3 regions of the Roseateles sp. GW823-FHT07B05 genome follow, and region 2 is predicted to be linked to each of the others. Evidence: predicted binding sites of a transcription regulator. Region 2 holds the regulator's gene; each other region holds the start of a gene.

Region 1 (3,265 bases), on a different contig from region 2:
GCTGCAGCTGGCGCAGGTTCCAGGCGGCGGCCCAGTCCAGCAGCGCCACGTACTCCATGCGGCCGGCCAGCAGCTTGCGCACGTTGGTCGCGTCGTCCAGCCCCTGCTCCAGCTGCAGGCCGGGCCTCAGGCCGGCGGCCTGCAGCTGCCGGTCTGCCGCCGAGTCGCGCACGACGCCGATGCGCGCGGCGCCCAGCTCGGCGAGCTGGGTCATGGCCAGGTCGCTGCGGCTGGCGAGGCGATACAGCAGGATGCGGCGTTGCGCGATGGGTCCGACCCACTGGAACTGCGCCTCGCGCTCGGGCGTGCGGGTCAGCGAGAACAGCAGGCTGCCGGCGCTGGCCTCGGCGGCCTGCAGGGCGCGCTGCCAGGGCAGCACCTGCAGGGCCAGCCGCAGTCCGGCGCCGGCGGCCATCAGGCGCAGCAGCTCGACGCTGAAGCCCTGGGCGCCGCCGTCGTCCTGGTAGTTCAGCGGCGGCAGGTTCTCCGTGAAGCCCTGCAGCACCGCGTCGTCGGCCGCCGCGATGGCGAGCGGCGCGGCGAGCAGGGCGGTCAGCGCGAGGCAGGAGCGGCGTTTCACGGCGGCCGAGTCTAGGTCGCCCGCATGACAAGCCTTTGCAGCGCCGCGGGCCGGGTGTGCGATTTCCCGCGCCGCGCCGCGCGGCCGGGGTCAGCCCGGCGTCGGCACGCCGGCCATGCGGTCGTGGGCGCGGAAGAACTGGCGGGCCAGCGCCAGCAGCTGGCCCTGGCTCAACTCGGCCGCGGGGCGGTAGTCGGCGATGTGCGGCGCCAGCTGCGGCCGGTGTGCCTCCACGTAGTGGCGGAACTGGCCCAGCACGACGTGCGAGCCCGTCATCAGCACCTCGGGCGTGTCCTGCAGTGCTTGGCACAGCGCGGCGAACAGCGCCTGCACGCTGCGCGTGTCATCGCCGTGCGCGTGCCGCTCATGCGCCTCGATGCGCGCGGCGTGCACCTGGTGGGCATCGAAATGCAGCACCTGGGCGTGGTGGTGGTCGAGATGGACGACGGCGTGGAACATGCGGGATCTCCTGGGGAATGTCAGCGGGTGGTTTCGGCGGCGGCCTGGCAGTCGACGCAGCGCAGTGCCTGCGGCTGGCGTTGCAACCGGTCGAAGGGAATGACGGCGGCGCAGTCGATGCAGCGGCCGTAGCCGGGCGTCTTCAGGCGCAGCAGCGCGTCGTCGAGGGCGTCCAGCTCGGCCAGCAGGTGGTCGTCGCGGGCCTGGTCCAGCGTGCGGTCGGCGTCGTGCTCGCGCCGGTCGTGCGGGTCGTCGGCCAGCAGTGCGGCGGCATGGGTGATGCGGTCGACGCCTTCGCGCTGGGCCTGCAGCGAGGCGCGCACGCGCTGGCGTGCCAGGGTCAACTCGGTCTCCAGCAGGGCATGCTGGCCGGGGGTGAGGGCAGTGGTCATGGAACCTCCTGGCACCCATGCTGGCAGCCTGCCCGCGGCGCCGCATTGCGCTGCATCAAGAAGGTGGCGATGGGAGAATCCGCCTCCCGCCACTGGTTTGGCACGGGTCCGTCCGGCCCTCAAGCGCATGTCCCACACGGTCGCCGACTTCGATTTCGATCTCCCTCCCGAGCTGATTGCCCAGCACCCCGCCGCCGAGCGCACCGCGTCGCGCCTGCTCGACGCCACCGGCCCCGAGCCCGTGGACCGCGTGTTCCGCGAGCTGCCCGCGCTGCTGTCGCCGGGCGACCTGCTGGTGTTCAACAACACGCGCGTCATCAAGGCGCGGCTGTATGGCGTGAAGGCCACCGGCGGCAACGTCGAGGCGCTGGTGGAGCGCGTGCTGCCCGGCACGCAGGAGGTGTGGATGCACCTGCGCGCCAGCAAGAGCCCCAAGCCCGGCAGCCGCGTGCGCTTCGCCGACGCCTTCGACGCCGAGGTGCTGGGCCGCTGCGGGCCCGACAACGGTCTGTTCCACCTGCGCTTTGCCGGCGACCCGTTCGCGCTGCTGGAGGCTCACGGCCATGTGCCGCTGCCGCCCTACATCGAGCATGCCGACAGCGCCGATGACGAACGCCGCTACCAGACCGTGTTCGCCAAGGAGCCCGGCGCCGTTGCCGCACCGACCGCGGCGCTGCATTTCGACGAGGCCCTGTTGGCCCGCCTGGCCGAGCGCGGCGTCGAACGCGCGCACGTGACGCTGCACGTCGGCGCCGGCACCTTCCAGCCGGTGCGCGTCGACAAGCTGGCCGACCACAAGATGCACAGCGAATGGTTCGACGTGCCGCCGGCCACGGTGGACGCCGTCGCCGCCTGCCGCGCGCGCGGCGGCCGGGTGGTGGCCGTGGGCACGACGACGCTGCGCGCGCTGGAGTCCGCCGCCCGTGGCGGCACGCTGCAGGCCGGCGCCCGCGAGACCGACATCTTCATCACGCCGGGCTTCGAGTTCCGCGTCGTCGACCGGCTCGTCACCAACTTCCACCTGCCCAGGAGCACGCTGATGATGCTGGTCAGCGCGCTGGCCGGGCATGCGCAGGTCATGGCGCTGTACCGCCATGCCATCGCCGAGCGCTACCGCTTCTTCAGCTACGGCGACGCGATGCTGCTGTCGCGCACCCAGCCGACGCGGCCCTGAGCAGCCTCATCGACGGCCGCGACGAACGCCGGCCGTGCCGTGACCGGTAGCGCGAAGCGCATGTGCACGCGCGCCTCGTGCCGCACGTCCAGCAGCTGTGCGCCGTGCTGCTCGACGAGCCGGCGCAGCCGCCCCTCCAGCTCGTAGGGCAGCTCGCAGCCCAGCTCGGCCTGGGCGACGCGCTCGATCTTGTCGGCCGTCAGCAGCGCCTGGGCGATGCAGTCCGTGTAGGCCCGCACCAGCCCGCCGGCGCCCAGCTTCACGCCGCCCCAGTAGCGTACGGCCGTGGCCAGCACGCCCTCCAGCCCCTGGTGGCGCAGCACGTCCAGCATGGGCCGGCCGGCGGTGCCGCCGGGCTCGCCGTCGTCATTGGCGGCGGAATGGCCGCCGGCCAGCAGCGCCCAGCAGACATGGGCGGCGCCCGGGTGCTCGGCGCGCAGCTGCGCCACGCGGGCCAGCGCCGCGGCGCGGTCGGCGCAGGGCTCCACGCAGCCGAGGAAACGGCTCTTCTTGACGATCAGCTCATGCCGCGCAGGGGCGGCCAGGGTCAGCGGCATGGGGTTCCGTCACTCGCCGCGCGGCAGCATCATGCGCGCGCCGTACTCGCCGAAATGGCGCATCACCAGCGTCTGCAGCGTGCCGTCCTGCCGCATGGCGGCC
Region 2 (3,265 bases):
GCTGCCGGCGCTGGGCGAGCGCCGCGAGGACATCGCGTTGCTGGCGCAGCACTTCCTCGCCGCGCTGGCCGCGCGCCACCACAAGCGTGTGAAGGGCTTTGCGCCCGACGCGCTGGAGGCGCTGGTGACGGCGCCGTGGCCCGGCAACGTGCGCCAGCTCTACAACGTCGTCGAGCAGGTCTGCGTGCTGGCGACGGCGCCGCTGGTGCCGCTGGCGCAGGTGCAGCGGGCGCTGCAGATGCCGTCGGCCGAGGTGCTGAACTACCAGCAGGCCAAGCAGCGCTTCGAGCGCGACTACCTGAACCGCTTGCTCAGGCTGACCTCCGGCCATGTCGCCGAGGCCGCGCGGCTGGCCGACCGCAACCGCAGCGAGTTCTACCGGCTGATGCAGAAGCACGGGCTGGACCCGCAGCTGTTCCGCGACGACCCCCAAGATGCGGCGTCGGATTTCAGCGACAGCAAAAGGTCCGGTGAATCAGGCACTTAGCCCGCGCGGCGCCGGGCCTGTCGCCAGGCGGCGACAGAATCGCCCGCCTGGCCGTGCCAACCCGGCTCGCAAGAGAGTCAAGTGGTTGATATGAAAGGAGAAGTCGGGGCTGGCACGGCTGTTGCGCTGAGGGTGTCGTGGTGCCGATCCGGTGCCGCGTTTTATCCACGCATCCTCAGGAGATACGCATGCAACACGCTTCCACCTTTGCCCGCCTGCTGACCGCCACCCTGACGGCGACGGCCCTGTCCACCGCCTTCGCCGCCGACCCGGCCCCGGCGCCCGCCGGTCAGGCGCCGCAGGCCCAGCCTGCGGACGCCGCCGCTGTTGCCGCCCAGGCCGCGGCCGTGCTGCAGCAGGACAAGGACCTGCAGACCCTGCCGCTGACCGTCAGCAGCACCGACAGCGGCGTCGTCATCGTGAAGGGCGCGGCCCCCAGCGCCGAACTGGCCCAGAAGGCCATCAAGCTCGTCGCCGCCGTCCCCGGCGTGAAGGAAGTGCGCAACGAGATCAAGGTCGGCTGACCTCACCGCTCGTGACTTCAAGGCCCCGCGCACGCCGCGGGGCTTTTTCTTTTTTGCATTGGGGCCGAGCGCCGGGCCTGCCATGGGCCAGAGGCCCATGGCGTTCCGTAGGCACAAGCAGTCCGCAGGGACTGCTTGTGTCCGACTCCACCCCGCAAGCCGGCCCCCTTGGGCGATGTGCGAGCGGGGCCACCCCCGCGATCATCGCCGTCCCCTCGGGGGCTGAGGCCGGACACGACAAGTCCTCAGGACTTGTCGTGCCTGCCGAAGGGCAGCCGCTCCGTCGGCTGCGCGGTCTGCAAGACCGCCCGGGCTTGCCCGCGTTCAGCGGCAAGCGCGGGCGAGGGGCCTCAACTCAACACCGGCTGTTGTTGACGAGCGCCTGCAGCCCCGCCTGGTTCAGGATGCGCAGCTGCCGCTGCTTCACCTCCATCAGCCCCTCGTCCTGGAAGCGCGAGAACGTGCGGCTCACGGTCTCCAGCTTCAGGCCCAGGTAGCTGCCGATCTCCTCGCGCGTCATGCGCAGCACGAGGCTGGACGCCGAGAACCCGCGCGCCTGCAACCGCTGCGTCAGGTTCAGCAGGAAGGCGGCCAGCCGCTCCTCCGCGCGCATGTTGCCCAGCAGCAGCATGACGCCGTGATCGCGCACGATCTCGCGGCTCATGATCTTGTGGAACTGGTGCTGCAGCACCGTGAACTCGCGCGACAGGTCTTCCAGCTGCGCGTAGGGGATGACGCAGACCGACGAGTCCTCCAGCGCGACGGCGTCGCAGTGGTGGTGGTCGCTGCTGATGCCGTCCAGCCCCAGCAGCTCGCCGGCCATCTGGAAGCCGGTCACCTGATCGCGGCCGTCCTCGCTGCCCACGCAGGTCTTGAAGAAGCCGGTGCGCACCGCGTACAGCGCCTCGAAGCGCTCGCCGTTGCGGAACAGGTGGTCGCCCCGTGCCACCGAGCGGCGCTTGGCGACCAGGCCGTCCAGCTGCTGCAGCTCGCCCGAATTCAGGCCAACGGGCAGGCACAGCTCGCGCAGGTTGCAGCTGGCGCAGGCGACCTTCAGCGGCTCGATGGCGGGCAGTGTCGACGGTTCGGATGCGGGCGACGCGCGCATCGGGCAGGGTTGGGTCGTCAGCATGTGGGGCATTCTTCGCCAGGCGACCCGCCCCGGCCTTGACCTGCGTCAAGGCCGGGGCGGGGCTGGCTCGGCAAAGTGGCGACATGGCTGCTGTGACCGATCGTCCTCCCCAACTCGAACTTGAGCTTGCCGACCTGCTGCGCCGACACGACGTGGCCGGACCGCGCTACACGTCCTACCCGACGGCGGACCGCTTCGTCGAGGCCCACCAGGGTGCGCAACACCTGCAGGCGCTGCGACAGCGCGGCACGGTGCAGCCGCTGTCGGTGTACGTGCACATCCCGTTCTGCGAGCAGCTCTGCTACTACTGCGCCTGCAACAAGATCATCACCAAGCACCACGACCGTGCCGCGCCCTACCTGGCCGCGCTGGGCCGTGAGGTGGACCTGGTGGCCGATGCGCTCGCCGCCGGGGCCGGTGGCATCGCGCCGGTGTCGCAGCTGCACCTGGGCGGCGGCTCGCCCACCTTCCTGTCCGACGCCGAGCTGGGCGAGCTGATGGAGATGCTGCGGCGCCGCTTCAAGCTGCTGCCGGGCGCCGAGCTGTCCATCGAGGTGGACCCGCGCACGGTGGACCTGGCCCGGCTGGCCCACCTGCGGCTGCTGGGCTTCAACCGGCTGTCGTTCGGCGTGCAGGACTTCGACGCCGCCGTGCAGAAGGCCGTTCACCGCGTGCAGCCGCTGGAGCAGGTGGCCGCGCTGATGCAGCACGCCCGCGAACTGGGCTTCTCGTCCACCAACGTGGACTTGATCTACGGCCTGCCGCTGCAGACGCCCGCCAGCTTCGCCCGCACCATCGCGCAGGTGGCCGAGCTGCGGCCCGACCGCATCGCGATGTATGCCTACGCCCACCTGCCGCAGCGCTTCAAGCCACAGCGCCGCATCGTCGCCGAGCTGCTGCCGCCCGCGGGCGACAAGCTGGCCATGCTGTCGGGTGCCATCAGCGCGCTGCTGGGCGAGGGCTACACCTACATCGGTATGGACCACTTCGCGCTGCCGGACGACCCGCTGGCCATCGCCAAGCGCCAGGGCCTGCTGCACCGCGGCTTCCAGGGCTACTCGACGCAGCCCGACTGCGACCTCGTGGGCCTGGGCGTCTCTGCCATCAGCCGCGTGGGGGCCT
Region 3 (3,265 bases), 500 kb from region 2:
TCTACCGGGGCTGGCTGCTGCTGCCGGCCCTGCTGCTGACCGCGGCGCTGCCGCGCCCGGCCACCGAGCCGTTGCGCCTGGTGTGGCAGGCCGCGGGCGCGGCCCAGCCGCTGGCAGCACCCGCCCTGCCCGCGCCGCCGGCCGGCGCGGCCTCGGCCTGGCTGGCGCTGTGGCTGCTGGGCACGGCCGGCGTGCTGCTGGGGCAGGCGTGGCGGCAGGGGCGCCTGGCCCGGCTGGGTGCCCGGCTGCCCGCTGGCAGCAGCCCGGCCCTCGTCGGCCTGCTGCGCCCGCGCGTGGCCTTGCCGGCGGATTTCGAGCAACGCTTCCCGCCCGCACAGCGCCATCTGATCCTGGCCCACGAGCGCGTGCACCTCGAACGGCTGGACAACCTCTGGAACCTGCTCGCCTGCGTGCTGGCGGCGCTGCATTGGTGGAACCCGCTGGCCTGGTGGGCGCTGCGCCGCTTCCGGGCCGACCAGGAGCTGGCCTGCGACGCCGCCGTGCTCGCCGCCCACCCGGCAGCACGGGCCGACTACACGCAGGCGCTGCTCGCCGCCCACGACCTTCACCACCTCGGCGCGCCGCTGGCCAGCCGCTGGGGCACGACCCATCCGCTCGTTGAAAGGATTGCCATGCTGAACCATCCCCGCCGACTCACGCGCTCCGGCGCTGCCGCGCTGGCCGCGGGCCTGCTGGCGATGGCCGGCGTGGCCTACGCGGCGCAAGGCGAGGCGCCCGCGGCCGAGGGGCCGCTGGTGGAACTGAAGCTGGAGTTGAGCTACCGCACCGGCAACGCCGAGAACCGCAAGACCGAGTCGGCCAAGACGACCTTGCGCGTCCACCTCGGCGAACGCGCGCTGCTGATGCTCAACGGCCGCCCCGGCGCACCGGCGCCCGACCAGGTGGCCGTGGCCATCGTGGCGCACGACCTGGGCGACGACAAGATCGATCTGCGCGCCGAAGTGAGCAAGGGCGACCCGCTGAGCGTCGTCTCACGCCCTCGCCTCATCACCCGCAACGGCATCAAGGCGCTGATCGAACAAGGCCGCGAGGACCCGGTCGCCAGCGAGCACCTGTCGCTGAGCATCACGCCGACGCTGCTGGCCGACGCAAAACCCTGAATGCCGGCCCGCCGCCGCGGGCGAGCGTCAGCCCGGCACCCGGTAGTTCGCCGCGCCGAACAGGTCCACGCCGCATTCCAGCTGCTCCGCCCAGGCGATGAACTCCTGCACGGCGGCGCCCACCATGGGCGCGCCGTGCTGCGGCGCGATCATGCGGATGTCCAGCTGCCGCACCATCGCCGCCCACAGACGCAGCACCTTGTTGCTGACCATGTAGCGGCGGTGGAAGCCCTCCATGCGCGGGATGTGCGCGGCCAGCGACGTGACCGGCTGCTCCGGGTTCAGGCTCACGCCCATGGAGGCGCCCAGGTCGCCCGAGAACAGGATGCGGCTGACCGGGTCGTAGAACTGGAAGTTGCCCTCGGCGTGCAGGAAGTGCGCCGGCAGCGCCCACAGCTCGAAGCGGTCCGCCCCCGTGCCCAGCCGCAGCCGCTCGCCGGCATCCGGCAGGCCGACGATGCGGCCCGTCGTCTTGCCGGGCTTGCAGAAGTGCGGCGCGAAGCGCTCCCACACGCGCGAGATGTAGACCGGCGCGTCGGTGGCCGTCATCCAGCGGTCCAGCGACGCGATGATGTCCGGGTCGGCATGCGAGGCCAGGATGGCCGCCAGCTTGTGCGGCGGGAAGAAGGCCGACATGCCCAGGTACAGCTCGTGATACGCGATGTTGCCGCCGGGGTCGAGGATGGCGCCGGTGTCGCCGTTGACGAGCAGGAACTGGTTGGACTGCACGGCGTCGCCGCCCTCGTCGCCCAGCCGCGCGAACATGACGCAGACATGCCGGTCCTGGCGGAACAACTCGATGGACATCGTGGCAACCCGATGAAGTGATGGTGGCTGCGCAGGCTAACCGCGCGACGCGTGGCGGGTCTTGAGCGGGATCAAGGCGGCGCCCAATGCTGTATGCATTTACAGTTACACCCTTTCTGCTTCCGAGTTTCCTGTTGCCATGAGCCTCGCCGACATCCGCGCGGCGCTGGGCGCCGAGCTGTCGGCCACGCCCGAGTACTACGACTTCAAGGTGCTGCACGCCGAGCGTGACGGCACGCTGTGGCGCGTGACGCTGGAGCCCGGCTATGTGTTCGCCGAAGGGCAGCGGCCGGGCGCCGCGTCGGCCCAGGCGCTGCTGGACGACAGCCTGGACGGCGCAGCCGCCTGGTGGGGCAGCCCGGCCAAGGGCGGCGCCAGCGTGCTGGCCGTCGTTGCCGAGAACGACGAGCTGGTGCTGCAGAACGCCAGCAGCCCGCCGCCGCCGGCCGGGCACCTGATCCGGATCTACCCCACGCGCTTCCTGAACGCCGTCGCCGATGCCTGGTGGGACACGCCCTGGGCAGAAACCGCGCTGGCCTGCCTGCCGGACCTGTCCGCGCCCCAGCCGCTGCGCGGCGGCACGCCGCTGACCGGCGAGCCCTTCCGCTGGCTGCGCCCGGCGCAACGGGCGGCGCTGGCGCTGAGCGGCTTCAGCAGCGGCTTTCTGTGGGGGCCGCCGGGCACTGGCAAGACGACGACGCTGGGCGTGCTGCTGGCCGAGTACCTGGAGCGCCACCCGGCCGCGCGCGTGCTGCTGCTGTCCACCACCAACCAAGCGGTGGACCTGGCGACGCTGGCCGTCGACAAGGCGCTGCACAAGGGCCGCCGCGAGCCCCTGCGCGGTGCCGTGCAGCGCCTGGGCACGCGCTTCGACGCCGCCGCCTACGCAGGGCGCGAGCACCTCATCCCGACGCAGGACCGCGACCTCATCGCCCGACTGGCGCGCGCCGAGGCGGCCCGCCCCGCCGCGCGCGACGCGCACGCGCTGAAGGCCTGGGCTGACCGCGTGGCCGATCTGCGCGACCAGCTGCGCGCCTCGTCGCTGCAGGTGCTGCGGCGCTGCCGTCTCGCCAGCATGACGACCACGCGCGCCGCCTTCACGCTGAAGACGCTGCGCGAGCTGTCACCCGACGGCGAGCCGCCGTTCGACCTGCTGGTGTTCGACGAGGCCAGCCAGGTGAGCCTGGCGCATGCGCTGGTGCTGATGCCGCTGGGCCGCGCGCGGCTGTTCGCGGGCGACCCGCAGCAGCTGTCGCCGGTGCAGCGCAGCGAGGACCGGCTGGCCCGGCGCTGGCTGGGCCGGTCGGCGTTCGCGGAGATGCCCCGGCGCGCGCCGT

Evidence for each region. Region 2 encodes FNR, which switches genes on or off when oxygen is low (the NO sensors DNR and NnrR bind a similar motif). Its sites were predicted from a motif close to TTGATNNNNATCAA; they were not measured.
Region 1: the regulator FNR is predicted to act here: its motif matches at 1,477-1,490, upstream of AC1Q7O_RS10985 (TraR/DksA family transcriptional regulator).
Region 3: the regulator FNR is predicted to act here: its motif matches at 1,990-2,003, upstream of AC1Q7O_RS02040 (oxygen-binding di-iron domain-containing protein).

The regions. Positions count from the first base shown of each region.
Region 1 covers NZ_JBXAGX010000004.1:165,911-169,175, reverse strand. The annotation lists gene AC1Q7O_RS10995 (substrate-binding periplasmic protein) at 1-580, opposite strand, end outside; gene AC1Q7O_RS10990 (hypothetical protein) at 671-1,039, opposite strand; gene AC1Q7O_RS10985 (TraR/DksA family transcriptional regulator) at 1,060-1,431, opposite strand; gene queA (tRNA preQ1(34) S-adenosylmethionine ribosyltransferase-isomerase QueA) at 1,559-2,605, shown strand; gene AC1Q7O_RS10975 (IMPACT family protein) at 2,557-3,162, opposite strand; gene AC1Q7O_RS10970 (substrate-binding periplasmic protein) at 3,172-3,265, opposite strand, start outside.
Region 2 covers NZ_JBXAGX010000001.1:1,024,883-1,028,147, forward strand. The annotation lists gene AC1Q7O_RS04210 (sigma 54-interacting transcriptional regulator) at 1-487, shown strand, start outside; gene AC1Q7O_RS04215 (BON domain-containing protein) at 676-1,011, shown strand; gene fnr (fumarate/nitrate reduction transcriptional regulator Fnr) at 1,367-2,119, opposite strand; gene hemN (oxygen-independent coproporphyrinogen III oxidase) at 2,227-3,265, shown strand, end outside.
Region 3 covers NZ_JBXAGX010000001.1:527,043-530,307, reverse strand. The annotation lists gene AC1Q7O_RS02045 (M56 family metallopeptidase) at 1-1,121, shown strand, start outside; gene AC1Q7O_RS02040 (oxygen-binding di-iron domain-containing protein) at 1,149-1,928, opposite strand; gene AC1Q7O_RS02035 (DEAD/DEAH box helicase) at 2,068-3,265, shown strand, end outside.